2 regions of the Janthinobacterium sp. SUN033 genome follow, and region 1 is predicted to be linked to the other one. Evidence: predicted binding sites of a transcription regulator. Region 1 holds the regulator's gene; the other holds the start of a gene.
The links. The regulator HrcA, encoded in region 1, represses chaperone genes, less so after heat shock. The targets are predictions, from matches to a motif close to TTAGCACTCNNNNNNNNNGAGTGCTAA.

Region 1 (9,394 bases):
ATTCCCACATTTGACGGTGACATAGCCAAGAAAAACGCCGGCCAGTGGCAACACTGTCCGGCGTTTTTTTATCGATTCAGCCTTATTTCAGCACCAGTTTCAACGCCGGTTTTTCACCGTAATCTTCATAGCGCTCGTTGATGCCGGCGATACAGAACGTGATTTCTTCCAGTAAATCAGGCACTTGCGCCTTCATGCTTTCGGCGTCCTGTACGACGATGTCGAGCACTTCGTTCGGCTTCAAACGGAACTGCGTCATGTTTTCGTCGTCGCGCAGGTAGCTGAGGCAATCGACCCAGGCATCCATGCTGTTGCCGTAAAACTCGGGGAAACCGAAGGCTTGCACGCATTGCCCGTGGAAGCTCGCTGCGTCGGTGATGTCTTTTCCATTCAGGATGGCAGTGGCCATGGTCTTCCTCAGTTCTTCAGCGACAGCACATCCTGCATGTCGAACAGGCCGGTGGGCTTGTCGGCCAGGAAACGCGCGGCGCGCAGGGCGCCGTGGGCGTAGGTGACGCGGCTGCTCGACTTGTGGCTGATCTCGATGCGCTCGCCGATGCCGGCAAACAACACCGTATGGTCGCCCACGATATCGCCGCCGCGGATGGTGGCAAAGCCGATGGTCGACGGGTCGCGTTCGCCCGTCACGCCTTCGCGGCCGTACACGGCGCATTCCTTCAAGTCGCGTCCCAGGGCGCCGGCCACCACTTCACCCATTTGCAGGGCCGTGCCCGACGGCGCATCGACCTTGAAGCGGTGATGGGCTTCGATAATTTCAATGTCGTAGCCTTCGGACAAGCTTTTCGCGGCCAGTTCCAGCAATTTCATGGTGACATTCACGCCCACGCTCATGTTCGGCGCGAACATGATGGCCGTCTTTTCGGCGGCGGCGGCAATGGCAGCCTTGCCAGCGTCATCGAAACCGGTGGTGCCGATGATCATCTTGATACCGTGCTCGGCGCAATACGCCAGGTGCTGCAAAGTGCCTTCCGGACGCGTGAAATCGATCAGGAAGTCGGCGTTCGCCAGTCCCTTCGCCAGGTCGGACTGCGTCAGCACGCCGGCCGGCTTGCCGAGGAAGGCGGCCGCATCCTGTCCGATCGACGGCGAACCGGCACGGTCGAGCGCGCCGGCCAGCACGGCGTCGGGCGCATTGCTGACCGCTTCGATCAGGATATGGCCCATGCGGCCGCTGGCGCCAGCGATGGCAATTTTCAGTTCAGTCATTTTATTCTCTTACAGCAACTTATTTGGTGGGTTCGGCAGCAGGTGCAGGCTCGGCGGCAGGCGCAGGCGTCACTTCCGGCTTGCTCACAGGAATGGCAGGAGCGGCATCGGCCGGCACGGGCACGGCGCTCGGCGCCACGGGCGACGGCACGGCGGCGGCTGGCGCGTCGGCCTTGGCGACCTTGGCGAACGGCGACGGACCGGCGATGCGGTCGATGTATTCTTTCTCCGTCGGCAAGTTACCGCCTTCGAAACGTTCAACCTTGCCATCCTTGCCGAAGTACACGACCACGCGGCTGCTGGTGGTTTCGCCACTGCCCCGTGCCAGGCGGAATGGATAATCCCAGCGGTCGGCATGGAAGATATCAGTCAGCAGCGAGGTGCCGAGGACGAAACGCACCTGGTCGCGCGTCATGCCCACTTTCAACTGGGCCAGCATCTCTTCGGAGACAAAGTTGCCTTGTTGAATATCAGGACGGTAGGGCGAGAAAAACCACATGAATTTTTGCAGCGGCGTAATGGTGGTCGTTTGTGCGCCCTGTTCGGGAACCAGTTCCTTGCCTTCTTTTTGAGCAGCTGCCGGCTTTTCGCCCAGGATGCCACGGTTGGCGCAGCCGGACATGGCCAGCGCGACACAGACCATGCCTGCCAAGACTGGTGCTCGAAATGGAATACGGTGCCAGAGAGATGGCAATACAGCCGGTGTTACGCGCATAAATGACCTCAATTGGATGAACAAAACGCCAGGAGTGACCGGCCCGCCAAAAAAAAGCATATTTTGGCACTCCCCGACAAAACGCTATATGATAAAGCACCTGACCCACATACGAGCAACAAACATGAGTAACAATCCTAGTGATCTCAAGGCAAGCGGCCTGAAAGCCACCCTGCCACGGCTGAAGATACTCGATATCTTCCAGAGTAGCCCGGTACGCCACCTGACCGCGGAAGACGTCTACAAGATTCTGCTGGCCGACAATATGGATGTCGGTTTGGCAACTGTCTATCGCGTCCTGACGCAATTCGAACAGGCCGGCTTGCTCAATCGCAACCATTTTGAAACCGGCAAGGCGATTTTCGAGCTCAACGAAGGCTCCCACCACGACCATCTGGTGTGCCTCGACTGTGGCCGGGTCGAAGAATTCTTCGACGAAGACATCGAAGTGCGCCAGCAAAAAGTGGCCGAAGAACGCGGCTTCAAGATCGCCGAACACGCTTTGGCCATCTACGGCAACTGCATCAAGACGGCTTGCCCGCACAAAACAGCCTGACCCAAGCCGGCCGTTTCCGCAAGGGAACGGCCGGCGCGCCAGGCAGTACGATCAATGATGGCTCAGCGCGCTTGACAGCAGCTTGGCCGTGATATCGACGATCGGAATGACGCGCTCGTAAGCCATGCGCGTCGGCCCGATCACTCCCAACGTTCCCACGATCTTGCCGTTGACTTCATACGGCGCCGTCACCACGCTCATCTCATCCATCGGCACCAGGTTCGATTCGCCGCCGATAAAAATCTGCACGCCCGTCGCCTTGCTCGACACGTCGAGCAGCTGCATCAAGCCCGTTTTTTGCTCGAACATGTCGAACATCTGGCGCAGCGAATGCATGTTCGACGACAGATCGCTCACGCTGAGCAAGTTGCGCTCGCCGGAAATCACCATGTCATCGCTATGGTCGGCCATCGCTTCGCTGCCCGCTTCCACGGCCGCCTGCATCAAACTGCCCATATCGTCGCGTAACTGGCGCAATTCGCCCTGCAGGCGCACGCGCACGGCATCGAAGGACAGGCCGCCATAATTCTGATTGATGTAATTGGCCGATTGCACCAGTTGCGCCGGCGTATAGTCGGCCTCCGTCAGCAATAAACGGTTCTGCACGTCGCCGCCGGGCGCGACGATGACGAGCAGGATGCGTTTTTCCGACAGGCGCAGGAATTCGATTTGCTGGAACACGGATTCGCGGCGCGGACTGAGCACGACGCCGGCAAACTGCGACAGCGACGACAGCATCTGCGCCGCGTTGGCGATGGTTTTTTGCGGTTGCGGCGTCTGCAGGCGCATGCGCGATTCCACCAGGTGCTCGTCCAGGTGCCGCACGGTCAGCAAGGTGTCGACAAAGATGCGGTAGCCGCGCGGCGTGGGGATGCGTCCCGCCGAGGTGTGCGGACTGGACACATAACCGAGCTCTTCCAGGTCGGCCATGATGTTGCGGATCGTGGCCGGCGACAGGTCGAGGCCGGAAATTTTCGACAAGGCGCGCGAACCGACCGGCAGGCCGTCGGCGATATATCGCTCGACCAGGGCTTTCAGCAGTGTTTGGGCACGTGTATCGAGTTGCATGGTGTTTTATTTAGGCAAGTATTTTGTTAAGCAAGCGGCAACGAAAGCGGCCGAACGTGCGTCAACAGCGCCTATTATGCACGTTCGCCCGGCCTGCGGCGATCAATCTTCCAGTTGCCCTTGCAACCACAGCAACAATTCATCAAAGTTGGCGCAGATGGCGTCGGGCTGCACGCCGGCGGCCAGGTGCGCATCGCTGCCCTTGCGGTTCATCCAGACGGCGCGCATGCCCGCCCCCTGCGCTCCCGTCACGTCGAAATACAGGTCGTCGCCCACATACACGGCTTCATGGGGCGCGACGTCCAGCGCGGCGCAAGCTGCCAGGAAGATGCTGGCGTCGGGCTTGGCCACGCCAAAATCGCTGGCGGCGATCGATACCTTGAAATGCTGCGCCAGGCCGATAATGTCAAGGTCCGCATTGCCATTCGAGATCGAACCGACCAGCATGCGCTGGCGCATCCAGGCCAGGCCCGGCAAGACGTCGTCATACGGCTGGACGCGGTTGCGCGCGGCCAGGAATTGCAGGATAGCGCCGTCGACCAGGGCGGGATCCTCGCCGGCAGCCTCGAAGGCGGCCAGCAGGCCCGCGCGGCGCAACTCGATCAGGTTGCCATGGAAATGCGGTTGTTCCTTGAGCATGGCCAGGCGGTGCTGGCGCAGCACCTCGATGGAAAACTGCCGCGCCACCTTGGGCGCATGCGTGGCCAGCCAGTCGTGCAGCAGGGTTTCCGCGGCGGCGATCACGGGCGCGATGGGCCACAAGGTATCGTCGAGGTCAAACAGGATGGCCTTGGGCGGCACGGCGGGTTTTACGGGGGCAAGGGACATGGGACTCACAATGGGATGCTGCGTCACGTTGCGCAGGGTGCGTCTATTGTCGCACCGATCGACGCCGCCGGCATGGCTGCGCCCCCGTGAAATGGGGCCGGGCCAGCGCTTCCCGGCGAAAAATTGTTACAGGGTGATACAAGGCAAGGTCATCCAGCTTGCCAGATAGACTAAAATAGGCGCCATTCCAATGCGGCGCCAGCGTCCGCGTTGCGCTACCCAACTTAATTCGTTTTGGAGAATGTATGAAAAATTTGTACCTGCGCTCGATGCTGGCGGCGGCTTGCGCCGTCACCCTGGCAGCCTGCGGCGGCAGCGGCGGCAACCTGTATCTGCAAGTCTCAGTCAGCGGCCTGGCCAAGGATGGCCTGATTCTCCAGAATGACGGGGAACGCTTGCCGGTTCCTGTGGGCCAGGGCACCGTCGTCTTCACCAAGCTGGTCAAGAACGATGACCGCTACAATATTACCATCGCGGAACAGCCCAAGGGCGCCGTTTGCACCATCGCCAATGGCGCCGGCAAGGCATCGAGCTATTCCGTGAACACGGCCTTGGTGAGCTGCACAACCAACAGCTACCCGCTGAATGGCACGATCACAGGCCTGACCGCCGATGGCTTGCGCCTGGTGATGGGCCCCAAAGGCATCACCCTGTCGGCTGGCGCCACCGCCTACACATTCACTTCGGTAGCTGACGGCGCCCCGTACGGTATTTCCATACTGGCTCAGCCAACGGGCCTGACGTGCCGCTTCCAGGGTTCAAAGAGTACCGACGCCAGCGATACGGTCGGCACGATGGGCTCTGCCGCCACGACCGCGGCCACACTTGACTGCACGCCGCAGTAATCCTTGCGATCCGTCACCTATTTTTTGGAGAAATACATGAAGTTATCCTGCTTGCGCCCACTCGCCGCGCTGCTGCTGACCCTGGGACTGGCCGCTTGCGGCGGCAAGGCCTCGTATGAGGTCGGCGGAACGATCTTTGGCTTGACCAATGAAGGGCTGATCCTGGCAAATGGCAGCGACACCCTCCCGGTTCCTGCGGGCAAAACGTCGTTCACTTTTATCAAGCGCATCGACTATGGCACCGACTACAACATCACCTTCAACAAACAACCGGCCCACATGACTTGCAGCATCAGCGGCGGTTCCGGCTCGGCTGGTCATTACATCAATATCAGCGCCGCTGTTACTTGCTTGCAAAACAAATATACCGTGGGCGGCACGATTTCCGGCCTGACCGTGGATGGCCTGGTGCTGATTAACGGTAGTACAATAACAACGGTGGCCAAGGACACCACGACGTTTACCATGGCCGGCCCAGTCGACTATGGCGACACCTATGCCGTCAGCGTCTCCGTTCAGCCGAAGGGTCTGCAGTGCGACCTGGCCCCAGGTACCGAAAAAGGCACCATGGGCGAAGGGAATGTAACGACGGTGAAGATCGCCTGCAAACCCGTCTGAGTTGCAGCAACGGTAGCCGCCAGGCGGCTACCGGGAAGAGATATCATGGAAATCTATAATTGATATTCCAAAGATAAATTGGAGTTATATGTGGCGATGCAGCATAATGCATCTGTCTCCTCCAACTCTTCCAAGAATTGGATTTAGCCCGCTTTTACCAGCGGGCTTTTTTTTGCCCAGAATTTCTCACGCGGGCTTATTCAAGCCCGGCTGCAACATCTGCACGATGCTGGAAAAATCCTGCTGCGCATAACCGGCTTGCGCATGCATCTGGTACATCTGCCGCACCAGGCCGCCCAAGGGCGTGGGCGCGTTCGCCGACAGGGCCGACTGCTGCGCCAGGCCCAGGTCTTTCAGCATCAGCGCCGTGCCAAAGCCGCCCGTGTAATTGCGCGACGCGGGCGTGCCATCCATGACGCCGGGCCACGGGTTATACACTTCCAGGGTCCAGTTGCGGCCCGAACTCTTGGCCATGATGTCGGACAACACTTTCGGATCCAGGCCATGCGCCACGCCCAGATTCAGCGCTTCGGCCGTCCCCGCCATCAAGATGCCCAGCAGCATGTTGTTGCAAATCTTCGCCACCTGGCCCGCGCCCGCCTCGCCCGCATGGAAGATGTTCTTGCCCATCTTTTCCAGCAAGGGACGCGCCTGCTGCAAGCCTGCTTCGCTGCCGCCGACGATAAAGGTCAGGGTGCCGGCCGCCGCGCCCGCCGTGCCGCCCGAAACGGGCGCATCGATCATGGTAAAGCCCCGCTCGCTGGCCGCCTGCGCCACTTGCCGCGCCACATCGGCGGCGATGGTGCTGCAATCGATGAACAGGGCGCCGGGCTTGGCCGAGTCCAGCACGCCGCCCGCCGCCAGGTACAGCTCCTGCACGTGCTTGTTGGCTGGCAACATGGTGATGACGGCGTCAGCCGTCTGCACGGCCGCGCTGGCGGACGCGGCCGCCGTGGCGCCCGCCTCGACCAGCGACGCCACGGCCGCCGGCGTCAGGTCGAATACGGATACGTGGAAGCCGGCGGCCACCAGGTTGCGGGCCATCGGCGCGCCCATGTTGCCCAAGCCGATGAAAGCGATATGTTGCATTTTTAAAGTCTCCTGTTGTTCTTTTAATGTAGGTCGCGCAAAGGATGGCTATCCCACGGCGCCGTGAAATATCCATTGAGATACGCGTCGCCGACGCCGGCCAGGCTGGCCGGCTGCCACTGCGGCGCGTTGTCCTTGTCGATCAGCAAGGCGCGCACGCCTTCGCTGAAGTCCGCATGGGCGCAGCACTGCACGGCAACGATCAATTCCAGCTGGAACACTTGCGCCAAACTCATATGGCGCGTGCGTTCGCGCATGGCCCAGACCAGGGCAGCGGAACTGGGCGCGCCCTTGTGCAGCGAGTGGGCCGCCTTTTGCAGCCAGGCCGAATCGCCGTCATACGCGGCGATGGCGGCCACCACTTCGGGCAAGGTGGGCGCTTGCGTCAGCGCGGCGATGGCGTCGAAGTTGGCGCGCACTTCGGATACGGGCAGCAAGGACGCGGGAGCCGAGAAGCCGCGCAGCAGGCGGTCCAGCTGCTCGCTGTTCGCCTGCGGGCTGGCTTGCCATTGCGCCAGCGCCAGCGCGTCGAGCACCATGTTCCGCTCTTCCTGGCGCAGGAAATAGTCGCCCAGCCCCGCAAACAGGGCGTCAGCCGCGTTCATCGGTGCCCCCGTCAGCCCCAGGAACAGGCCGCTGCGACCCGGCATGCGGCCCAGGAACCAGCTGCCGCCCACGTCCGGGAACAAGCCAATCGTGATTTCCGGCATGGCGATGCGCGTGCTTTCCGTCACGACGCGGTGGCTGGCGCCCGCCATCAGCCCCAGGCCGCCGCCCATGACGATGCCGCCGCCCCACACCAGCAGCGGTTTCGCATACGTGTGGATGCGGTGGTCGAGCCGGTATTCCTCGGCAAAGAAGGCCAGCGCCTGCGGGTTCGGCACGACACCCGCTTGCTCGACGACGGCCGAACGCAGGCTGCGCACGTCGCCGCCCGCGCAGAAGGCCTTGTCGGTCGACGATTGCAGCACCACGCAGGCGATGGCCTCGTCACCGGCCCAGCGCACGAGGGCGCCATCGATGGCGCGTATCATGTCCAGGGTCAGCGCGTGCAAGGACTTTGGCGCATCGAGGGTGATGACGCCCAGCTTCATGCCGCCGGGACATTCCCGCTCTTCTATCTTGACGGTCTCAACCAAGGTTTCAGCCACAGTATTTTCAGCCATTCTTCCACTCCGCCGGACGTTTTTCCAGGAACGCTTGCACGCCTTCTTTCTGGTCTTGCGTATCGAACAGGCCGAGGAACAGGGTGCGTTCATCGGGCAGGGACGCGACCAGCGGATGGCTGCGCGCGCCCTGGATCAGGGTCTTGCACGCCGTCACGCTGCTGGGGCTTTGGCGGGCCACCTTGGCGGCCAGCGCCAGCGCCGTGGCGGCAGCCTTGCCGGTTGGCACGACTTCCTCGACGAGGCCGATGGCCAGGGCCTTGGCCGCATCGACCCGCTCGCCGCACAGAATCATGCGCTTGGCCCAGCCTTCGCCCACCAGCCACGGCAAATGCTGCGTGCCGCCCGCGCACGGCAGCAAGCCGACGGACGCTTCAGGCAGGGCCATCTGCGCATGTTCCTCGGCAATGCGGATATCGCACGCCAGCGCGCATTCCAGGCCGCCGCCCATGGCGTAGCCATTGATGGCGGCGATGCTGACGCCGCGAAACGCGGACAGCGCCTCGAACGCCTCGCCAAACGCGGCGGCCATGGCGAACGCCATATCCTTGTTGCCGTCGGCAAACACTTTCAAATCGGCGCCGGCCGAAAAGAACTTGGCGCCGCCGCCCGTGATCACGAGCGCATACACGTCCGGGTCCCCATTCAGGTCGGCCACCAGCTCCTTCAGGGCGCGCAGGCTGTCCAGGGTCCACGTGTGGGCGGGCGGGTTGTCGAGGGTCACCAGGGCCGTATGGCCACGGCGTTCCAGCAGCAGATTGGTATACACTTTGGTCATCGTAAGGTCTCCGTGGCGCCGTCTTTCAAGATCGCTCGCGCGACGATCAGGCGCATGATTTCATTCGTCCCTTCCAGGATCTGGTGCACCCGCGTGTCGCGCACGTGGCGCTCGAGCGGATACTCGCGGATATAGCCGTAGCCGCCATGCAATTGCAGCGCATCGTTGGCCACATTGAAACCCACATCCGTGGCGAAACGTTTTGCCATAGCGCAATATGCCGTGGCGTCAGGGCTTTCCTGGTCCAGTTTCCAAGCAGCCAGGCGCACCATCTGGCGCGCCGCCACCAGCTCCGTCAGCATGTCGGCCAGCTTAAATTGCAGGGCCTGGAACTGGGCCAGCTCGCGGCCGAACTGCGTGCGCTCCTTCATGTAGGCCTGCGCCCGTGTGAGGGCCGCCTGCGCCGTGCCCACCGAGCACACGGCGATATTGATGCGACCGCCATCGATGCCCTTCATGGCGATGGCAAAGCCTTCGCCTTCCGCGCCCAGCAAGTTGCCAACA
Region 2 (9,394 bases), on a different contig from region 1:
TTGTCGCGGATGCAGCCCGTGCTGCGGTCCGTATCGACGGCAGCGAAGCGCTCCGACTGCGAGAACGCCGTCTGCGTCGGCACGCCGCCCGGCGCGGCGCGGAACAGTTCATGCACGGCCGGATTGTCCGTGCACATGATGTCGTTTTGCGCGATGGCGTCGGCCAGGGTCGGCGCGTGGATCGTCGGCAGGGTCGTGTTGAGCAGGCCGGCGCGCGCCAGTTCGCCCAGGATGCCCACGATGCCGCCCGCGCGGTGCACGTCTTCGATATGGTATTTGTCCGTCATCGGCGCCACCTTGCACAGGCATGGCACCTTGCGCGAAATGCGGTCGATGTCGGCCATCGTGAATGCCACTTCCGCCTCGTGCGCGGCGGCCAGCAGGTGCAGCACGGTATTCGTCGAGCCGCCCATGGAAACGTCGAGCGCCATGGCGTTTTCAAACGCGGCCTTGGTGGCGATCGAGCGTGGCAGCACGCTGTAATCGTCCTGCTCGTAGTGGCGCTTGGCCAGTTCGACGATCAGGCGGCCCGCACGCAGGAACAGTTGCTGACGGTCCGAGTGCGTGGCCAGGATGGTGCCGTTGCCGGGCAGGGCCAGGCCCAGCGCCTCGGTCAGGCAATTCATCGAGTTGGCCGTAAACATGCCGGAGCAGGAACCGCAGGTCGGACAGGCCGAGCGCTCGATTTCCGCCACGTCGGCGTCGGACACCGTGCTGTCGCCCGCCTTGATCATGGCGTCGACCAGGTCCAGCTTGATGATCTTCTGCGTGCCGTTGACCACCTTGACGACCTTGCCCGCTTCCATCGGCCCGCCGGAAATAAACACGACGGGGATATTGATGCGCATGGCGGCCATCAGCATGCCCGGCGTGATCTTGTCGCAGTTCGAGATGCAGACCATGGCGTCGGCGCAGTGGGCGTTGACCATGTATTCGACGGAGTCGGCGATCAGGTCGCGCGACGGCAGCGAATACAGCATGCCGCCGTGGCCCATGGCGATGCCGTCATCGACGGCGATGGTGTTGAATTCCTTGGCCACGCCGCCGGCCGCTTCGATCTCGCGCGCCACCATCTGGCCCAGGTCTTTCAGGTGCACGTGGCCGGGTACGAACTGGGTAAACGAGTTGACCACAGCGATGATCGGCTTGTCGAAGTCGCCATCCTTCATGCCTGTGGCGCGCCACAGGGCGCGGGCGCCAGCCATGTTGCGGCCGTGGGTGGTGGTGCGGGAGCGGTATTGCGGCATGATGGACCTTCCAAAAGTGTTGGTGCCTGACTGTGCGGGCTTACAGAAAAATTCGCAGTAAAACCCTGCATGCAGTGGGGGTACGTCAGATTGCCTTGCGCGCGTCCCACTGTCAAATATATGATGCACGTGTCTGTGAGTCGTTTTATGTATCACAGCATCCCATCAGCATGGAAATGCATATGAATCTTGAACTACGACAACTTCGCTATTTCGTCACCGTGGCCGAGGAATTGCACTTCGGCCGCGCCGCCGCGCGCCTGCACATGACGCAGCCGCCCCTGTCGCAAACCATCATGGCCCTGGAAGACTTGCTGGGCGCGCCTCTGTTCGTGCGCACGCGCCGCGAAGTGCAGCTGACGCCGGCCGGCACGGCCCTGCTGCCCGAGGCGCGCCGGCTGCTGGCGCAGGCGCAAGACTTGCCCGCGCTGGTGCAACGGGCCGCGCAGGGCGAGGCGGGGCGCCTGAGCCTGGCGTTTGTTTCCTCGGCCGACTACAGCGTGCTGCCGCCGCTGCTGCGCGCGTATCAGACGGCTTATCCGCAAGTACAGATCCAGTTGCAGGAGGCCACGTCCGACCTGCAGCTGGACGAATTGCTGGCCGGGCGCACGGATGCGGGCCTGTTGATCCCGCCCCTGCCCGAGAAGGCGAAGGGGGAACTCGATTACCTGCCCGTGCTGGCCGAACCGCTGGTGCTGGCCGCGCCGTCCGGCCTCGACATCTTGAACACGCCGGGACCCGTGCGCCTGCGCGACGTGCCGCCCCTGCCCTTGATCATTTTCCCGCGCGCGATCTCGCCGGCCCTGCACGACGCCATCCTCGGCGTGTTCCGCGCGGCCGGCATCACGCCGCAGATCGGCCAGGAAGCGATCCAGATGCAAACCATCGTCAGCCTCGTCTCGGCTGGCATGGGCATCGCGCTTGTGCCACAATCGGTATCGAATCTGATGCGCCCGGGCGTAGAATACAGGCCGCTGCAGGACGCCACGCCGCTGGTGGAAACGGGCCTGGCCTGGCGCCGCGACAATCCGTCCGCCGTGCTGCAAGGTTTCCTGGCGCTGCTGCGCAAGCAGATCGGCGGTACTGCCAGTTAAATTAAGTGGCCGCTAAGGCAAAAAAACGCAAGCGCCCCCATACTACGCAACCTTAGCTTTAAACAAAGAAAGAAACCCCATGCTGATACACCCGATGCCCGACCCGATAGCCATCCAGATCGGCCCGCTCGCCGTGCACTGGTACGGCCTGATGTATGTGCTGGCCTTCGCCCTGTTCATTATCCTGGGCCGCGTGCGCATCAAGCAGCCGCATATCGCCGTGCTGGGCTGGAAGAAGGAAGACCTCGACGACATGCTGTTCTACGGCATGCTGGGCGTGGTGATCGGCGGTCGCCTGGGCGAAGTGCTGTTCTACCGCCCCGAATACTTCCTGCACAATCCGCTCGAGATCTTCATGGTGTGGCATGGCGGCATGTCCTTCCACGGCGGCTTCCTCGGCGTTATCCTGGCCATGTACCTGTGGAGCCGCAAGGCGGGCCGGAACCTGTTCGACGTGCTCGACTTCATCGCGCCGCTGGTGCCGCTCGGCTACGCGGCCGGCCGCCTGGGCAACTTCATCAATGCCGAACTGCCGGGCCGCATCGCCCCGGACACCCTGCCATGGGCCATGCAATGGCCGGGCATCCCGTATCCCGTGCACCCGTCGCCGATCTACCAGATGCTGGTCGACGGCATCCTGGTGTTCATCATCCTGTGGCTGTATGCGCGCAAGCAGCGCCCGCGCATGGCCGTCGGCGCCATGTTCACCCTGCTGTACGGCTGCGCGCGCTTCTTCACGGAATACTTCCGCACGCCGGACTGGGAAGTCGTGTGGCTGGGCGTGCCGATCACCTCGGGCCAGATGCTGTCCCTGCCGATGATCGTCGGCGCCATCGCGCTGCTGGTGTGGGCGTATCAAAGCCAGGTGATGGGCACGCCGCCCACCAAGGCCCGCCCCGCAAACACGTAAAACCGCTGTTCCCCCGATGGCGCGCCAGGCAGGCGCGCCATCCCCCTCCCCCGGCAACCTTTCCCTCAAAGCAGCACAATTTCCTTGCGGAATGAATCTTCGCTTGCGATAGCGCAATGATCGCTTTACCCTGCAGCAAGAGCAGGGCATGCAATCATGCTGTGTTGGCAATTCGAGCGGGGAGTCCCATCCATGCAGTATGCGAGGAAGACCACGACATTCTGGCTGGCGCTGGCGGGCGGCTACGTGCTGGCGCAGCTGGCCTTGACGGCCTGGGCCGGGACGCGCGGCCCCGCCGTGAGCTACCTGTTCGGCGTGACGGCGCCACTGCTGGCGCTGGCCGCCTGCTGCCGCAACGCCAGCCTGAGCGCACCCGGCGTCGTGCGCACGGGCTGGGGCCTGTTTGCGGCCGCCATGCTGTTCTGGAGCGTGGGCATGGCCCTTTCCGCCTGGCAAGACCTGAGCGGCCACGTGGCGTCCGACACGACGTATTTCTCCGATTTTGCCTATTTCATGTATGGCGCGCCCTTGCTGCTGGCCATTTCCTCCGTCAGCGACCGCCACCCTTCGCGCACCCTGCAATGGCTGGACGCCGTGCAAGTGCTGCTGGCGGCCTACCTGACCTACACGGCCATCTTTTCCGTCTCGCCCTTCGACCAGCGCTCGATCGCGCCGATACCCGCCAGCCTGCTGGTGACGACGTACAACGTGGAAAACCTCGTCCTGGCCTGTTGCGCCTCGCTGCGCCTGCTGGCGCACCGCCGCGATGGCGCACAAGGGCGCTTCTACCTTCTGCTGAGTGTGTTCCTGTGGTGCTACGCCGCCTGCGCGGGCGCCTATAATTACCTGACCCTGCACGCGCTGGCCGAATCCGGTCCCAGCGAGATACTGCCCAGCATGCCTTTCCTGCTGCTGGCGGTGCTGGCCATGCGCGTGCCGCCGGGCGAGGAAGAGGCGCGGCCGCCGCGGCCGTTGACCTTGCTGATTGACAACTTCAGCCCCATCTTCTTCACGGCAGCCCTGCTGGGACTGGGCTTCGTCGTGCTGCGCGAGCATTTCTACCTGGCGGCCAGCGCCCTGTTTGTCGCGCTGACGGTGCACGCGCTGCGCTCGGCCACCCTGCAAAGCCGCTACATGCAAAGCGAACTGGCCTTGCGCGCGGCGCATGACAAGCTGGAAAAGCTGTCGCTGACGGATGGCTTGACGGGCATCGCCAACCGGCGCTGCTTCGACCAGACCCTGCAGCTGGAGTGGCAACGGGCCGCGCGCAACCAGCAAGCGCTGGCGCTGCTGATCATCGATATCGATTTCTTCAAAAGCCTCAACGATACCTTCGGCCACCCGTATGGCGACGCGTGCCTGGTGCAGATTGCGGCGGCCCTGCATTCCGCGCTGCCGCGCGCCAGCGACCTGGCGGCCCGCTTCGGCGGCGAAGAGTTTGCCGCCATCCTGCCCGCCACCGATGGCGCGGGCGCCCTGGCGGTGGCGCAGAAGATGCAGGAAGCGATCGCCGCGGCCGCCATCGCCCACGCGCCGTCGCGCGGCGGCCTGGTCACGGCCAGCATCGGCCTGGCCTTGAGTGACGCAGGACAAACGCCGGAAGCATTGCTGGCCGCCGCCGACCAGGCCCTGTACCGGGCCAAGCAAAATGGCCGCAACCGGGTCGAAGTCCAGGCCTAAACTAGGCTTTCAGCTTGCCGGTAATGACTTTCCATTGCGCCGGCGTCACGGGCGTGATCGACAGCCGGCTGCCCTTCTTCAGCAGCAGCATGTCTTCCAGCTCCGGCATCTGGCGCATCTCGGACAGGGGCAGCAGCGCCGTCTTCTTCAGGCCGCGCACGTCGACGCTGATCCAGCGCGGCTGTTCCGGCGTCGCCTTGGCATCGAAATATTTGCCGCCCGCTTCAAACTGGCTGTGATCGGGATACGCGCCGCTGGCCACTTCGGCCACGCCCGCCACGCCCGGCTGCGGACAGCTGGAATGGTAGAACAGCACGCCATCGCCCGGCTGCATGCCATCGCGCATGAAGTTGCGCGCCTGGTAGTTGCGCACGCCAAACCACGGCATGGTGTGCTGCGGCGCGGCCATCAGGTCGTCGATGCTCACTTCATCGGGTTCGGATTTCATCAGCCAGTATTGTTTCATGTTCACTCCCTATCAAAAGCAACAGGCGTAAAAAAACGGCTGAGCATGATGCTGCAACCGTTTTCTTGGTACTGCAAATTGGGCCCCGCCTGTGCCGCTATGCCGGCATCCCGAACCAAACGGTTCAAGGTGGTCACGTTAGTTCAATTTCGGGTTCGTCGAACGAGCGACGCTCACTCCCATCAAACAAAATTCGCAACCGATGCGCATAAATGGTTCAAGGAATATATGGCAATCGCGAACACCGCAGGGTAGACCCAAGTTTACTCCTTTGATCGCGCATCGCAAAGACAAATCGTCGCGTACGCGCTTAAAAAAGGTTTTCCTGGGGCGTCAGAGCACTATCCAGGACCGTGTGCATGGCCGAGATTTTCTGCTTCACTTCCAGTATCGTCAATTCCGACAGCGGACCTTGCGGCGACTTCACGGACAGGAATTCCGCAGCCACGCCCAGGGCGGCCAGCACGGCGATGCGGTCGTTGCCCTTGACCTTGCCCGCGTCGCGGATGGCTTTCATTTTGCTATCGAGATAGATCGCCGCTTCGCGCAGCGCGCGCTCTTCGCCGTCGCGGCACACCATGCTGTAGGACTGGCCCATGATATTGACATCGACACGCGGCATTACGCTTCCTTCTCGTTCTCGGCAATATAGGCGCCCGCTTCCGAAGCGGCTTGCTCCAGGCCAGCTTGCACCAGTTCGGGAATTTTTTCCAGCAACGCTTCCACCCGCTCCTGCGCCTCGCGCATGCGTTGCACGTACAGGGCGTTGTCGGCGGCCAGCGCGGCATTGTCCTTGCGCAATTGCGCGTTTTCACGGCGCAGCGCATGGGTCATTTCGGCCAGCAGGCCTATTTTGTCGGATAATTCGTTGAATTCGGAAATCATCCCGCCACTATAGGGCGGACGCTCCATGGGCGTCAATCGAATCACGCCGCTGTCACACATATTTACATCAATGCAGGGCAGTTGGCGGACAATACACGCTTTTTCCGGCGCTTTTCGCCATCTGCACGCATCCGCCAGCGCCGCGATGGCGGCGTTTTACTCGTCGACGTAATCGGGTTCGATATCCAGTCCGCCATAGCGGTTTTCGCAAGAGCGGCGCGTCAGCGTCTGTTGTCCACCCTTGCCGTCAAGCACCATCGTCAAGTCGCGGCAAGTACTGCGGTAGCTGCCAGGTTTGGCGTCCGTTCCCGAGGGCGTCAGGCGCACTGCCAGCGGCACCGCATTGCCCAGGCCCTTGTTGCTCCACTGGCGCGTCTTGCCATCCTCTTCATCCTTCAAGGTGCGCACGGCAGCCGTCAGCAAGGCTTTCTGTTCCTTCGCATTCAGCTTGGCGATGGTCACGTCGGACAGGAATGGCGGATACACGACGGGCGCCGGATCCTTGCCCTGCACATCCCAGTTGCCGCTGTTTTGCGAACAGGTGCGGCGGCTCAGGTCCTGCGACTTGCCGGCCGCCGTGACGACGAATTTCAGGTCGCGGCAGACGTGCGCCTTCAGGCTGTGCTCCGTCATGCCGGAGTTGCTGAAGTTATACGTGACTTTCACCAGCACGCCGCGGTCGCCGCCGTTATCCCACACATGGGCCTCTTGGTCGTCGTCATCCTTGTTCAAGTCGTTGAACAAGTCATTGAGCAGCATGTTCTTTTCCAGCGGGGTCAGGGCCGCCACGGTGATTTCATCGACGATGGTGGGCGTTTGCGCGGCGGCATTGCCCAGGCAGGTGAGGCCGATGACGGTGACGCCCAGCAGGCGCAGGGCGGGACGGGAAAGCGGGAATGGCATGGTGTTCTTTCTGGCGCGAGCGGTGATATGTGGCGATATTGATATGCAATTGCAATCATCTTATCAAATTTCATAGTCAAACTCTGTTTCCTGTGCATACAGGAACACCCCCTCTCCGAACGACATGCTAGAGTCGCGCCTGTTGCTGACGCCCGGGAACGAGGCTTGTGCTGGCGCAAACCCTGTGTAGATGCAGGCTCTGCTCAGCATCTATCTATATGTTCCCCTTGAATAAGCCCTTGAAGTTGACCCTTAGCGTCCCTATAATTAGCACTCGTTAGTAGAGAGTGCTAACAAACTCTTTCGTAGCAATCCTCAGGACATGATGGTGCATGCCGGACAACAGCAGGGAACGCTACGCGGCGGGCGACGCCGCGATGCCACCACTGCCCAGCGCCGGCACGCACTCGATGCCATGGGGTTTGCTTGACCGTTGCGGGCTGCTTTCAACGGCGGTCACTGAAAGCAGGCCTGGCGCTGCGCCAGGCATGTATTCATTTAGCAACACTTATCCATTGAACTTTAAGGAGTTTTGTATGAATCTGCGCCCATTGAACGATCGCGTCATCGTCAAACGCCTCGACCAGGAAACCAAAACTGCGTCCGGCCTCATCATTCCTGATGCAGCTGCTGAAAAACCGGATCAAGGCGAAGTCCTTGCCGTAGGCAATGGCAAGATTCTCGACGACGGCAAAGTCCGTCCTCTGGATGTCAAAGTGGGCGACCGCGTCCTGTTCGGCAAGTACGCCGGCCAAACCGTCAAAGTTGACGGCGATGAGCTGCTGGTCATGCGCGAAGAAGACATCATGGCGATCGTCGTCAAGTAATTGTTTCCACGTTGTAGACAGATACATCCCGAAACTCAGGAGAATTGAACATGGCAGCTAAAGAAGTAGTATTCGGCGACGCAGCGCGCGCCAAGATGGTCGAAGGCGTCAACATCCTCGCCAACGCAGTCAAAGTAACGCTGGGCCCGAAAGGCCGCAACGTGGTCCTGGAGCGCTCGTTCGGCGCCCCTACCGTCACCAAGGATGGTGTGTCGGTAGCGAAAGAAGTTGAACTCAAAGACAAGCTCATGAACATGGGCGCACAAATGGTCAAGGAAGTTGCTTCCCGCACCAGCGACAACGCCGGCGACGGCACCACCACCGCTACCGTGCTGGCACAAGCCATCGTGCGCGAAGGCATGAAGTTCGTTGCCGCCGGCATGAACCCGATGGACCTGAAGCGCGGTATCGACAAGGCTGTTGCAGCCACCGTCGAAGAACTGGCGAAAATCGCCCGTCCTTGCACCACGACCAAGGAAATCGCCCAGGTTGGCGCGATCTCGGCGAACTCGGACTACTCGATCGGCGAGCGTATCGCTGAAGCGATGGAAAAAGTCGGCAAAGAAGGCGTCATCACCGTAGAAGACGGCAAGTCGCTGAACGACGAGCTGGACATCGTTGAAGGCATGCAGTTCGACCGCGGCTACCTGTCGCCATACTTCATCAACAACCCAGAGAAACAAGTTGCCGTACTGGACAGCCCATTCGTCCTGCTGTGCGACAAGAAAATCTCGAACATCCGTGACCTGCTGCCGGTACTGGAACAAGTCGCAAAAGCTGGCCGTCCACTGCTGATCATCGCGGAAGACATCGAAGGCGAAGCGCTGGCGACCCTGGTTGTGAACAACATCCGCGGCATCCTGAAAACCTGCGCAGTGAAAGCCCCTGGCTTCGGCGACCGCCGCAAAGCCATGCTGGAAGACATCGCTGTCCTGACCGGCGGCCAAGTGATCGCTGAAGAAGTCGGCCTGACCCTGGAAAAAGTGACCCTGGCCGAACTGGGCCAAGCGAAACGCATCGAAGTGGGCAAGGAAAACACCATCGTTATCGATGGCGCCGGCGAAGCTGCCTCGATCGAAGCACGCGTAAAACAAGTGCGCGTACAGATCGAAGAAGCGACCTCGGACTACGACCGTGAAAAACTGCAAGAGCGCGTCGCCAAACTGGCTGGCGGCGTTGCCGTGATCAAGGTTGGCGCAGCCACCGAAGTCGAAATGAAAGAGAAAAAAGCCCGCGTTGAAGATGCACTGCACGCAACCCGCGCTGCCGTGGAAGAAGGCATCGTGCCTGGCGGCGGCGTAGCCCTGCTGCGCGCACGCGCCAACATCACGGTCAAGGGCGACAATCCTGATCAAGACGCTGGTATCAAGATCGTCCTGCGC

Region 2: a site for HrcA is predicted at 7,453-7,479, ahead of groES (co-chaperone GroES). Genes of this name have one in related genera too.

What each region holds. Positions count from the first base shown of each region.
Region 1 covers NZ_JAPQNV010000009.1:118,709-128,102, reverse strand. The annotation lists partial or broken gene OX460_RS28325 (IS1595 family transposase) at 1-25, shown strand, start outside; gene OX460_RS28320 (barstar family protein) at 83-409, opposite strand; gene dapB (4-hydroxy-tetrahydrodipicolinate reductase) at 418-1,227, opposite strand; gene OX460_RS28310 (outer membrane protein assembly factor BamE) at 1,247-1,870, opposite strand; gene fur (ferric iron uptake transcriptional regulator) at 2,067-2,498, shown strand; gene hrcA (heat-inducible transcriptional repressor HrcA) at 2,550-3,566, opposite strand; gene OX460_RS28295 (HAD family hydrolase) at 3,669-4,394, opposite strand; gene OX460_RS28290 (hypothetical protein) at 4,640-5,239, shown strand; gene OX460_RS28285 (DUF4369 domain-containing protein) at 5,276-5,857, shown strand; partial or broken gene mmsB (3-hydroxyisobutyrate dehydrogenase) at 6,044-6,952, opposite strand; gene OX460_RS28275 (enoyl-CoA hydratase/isomerase family protein) at 6,970-8,112, opposite strand; gene OX460_RS28270 (enoyl-CoA hydratase) at 8,105-8,890, opposite strand; gene OX460_RS28265 (acyl-CoA dehydrogenase family protein) at 8,887-9,394, opposite strand, start outside.
Region 2 covers NZ_JAPQNV010000002.1:695,257-704,650, forward strand. The annotation lists gene ilvD (dihydroxy-acid dehydratase) at 1-1,247, opposite strand, end outside; gene OX460_RS11755 (LysR family transcriptional regulator) at 1,430-2,341, shown strand; gene lgt (prolipoprotein diacylglyceryl transferase) at 2,421-3,251, shown strand; gene OX460_RS11765 (diguanylate cyclase) at 3,444-4,931, shown strand; gene OX460_RS11770 (EVE domain-containing protein) at 4,933-5,397, opposite strand; RNA gene ssrS (6S RNA) at 5,476-5,653, opposite strand; gene OX460_RS11780 (cell division protein ZapA) at 5,708-6,019, opposite strand; gene OX460_RS11785 (DUF904 domain-containing protein) at 6,019-6,309, opposite strand; gene OX460_RS11790 (hypothetical protein) at 6,439-7,185, opposite strand; gene groES (co-chaperone GroES) at 7,722-8,012, shown strand; gene groL (chaperonin GroEL) at 8,063-9,394, shown strand, end outside.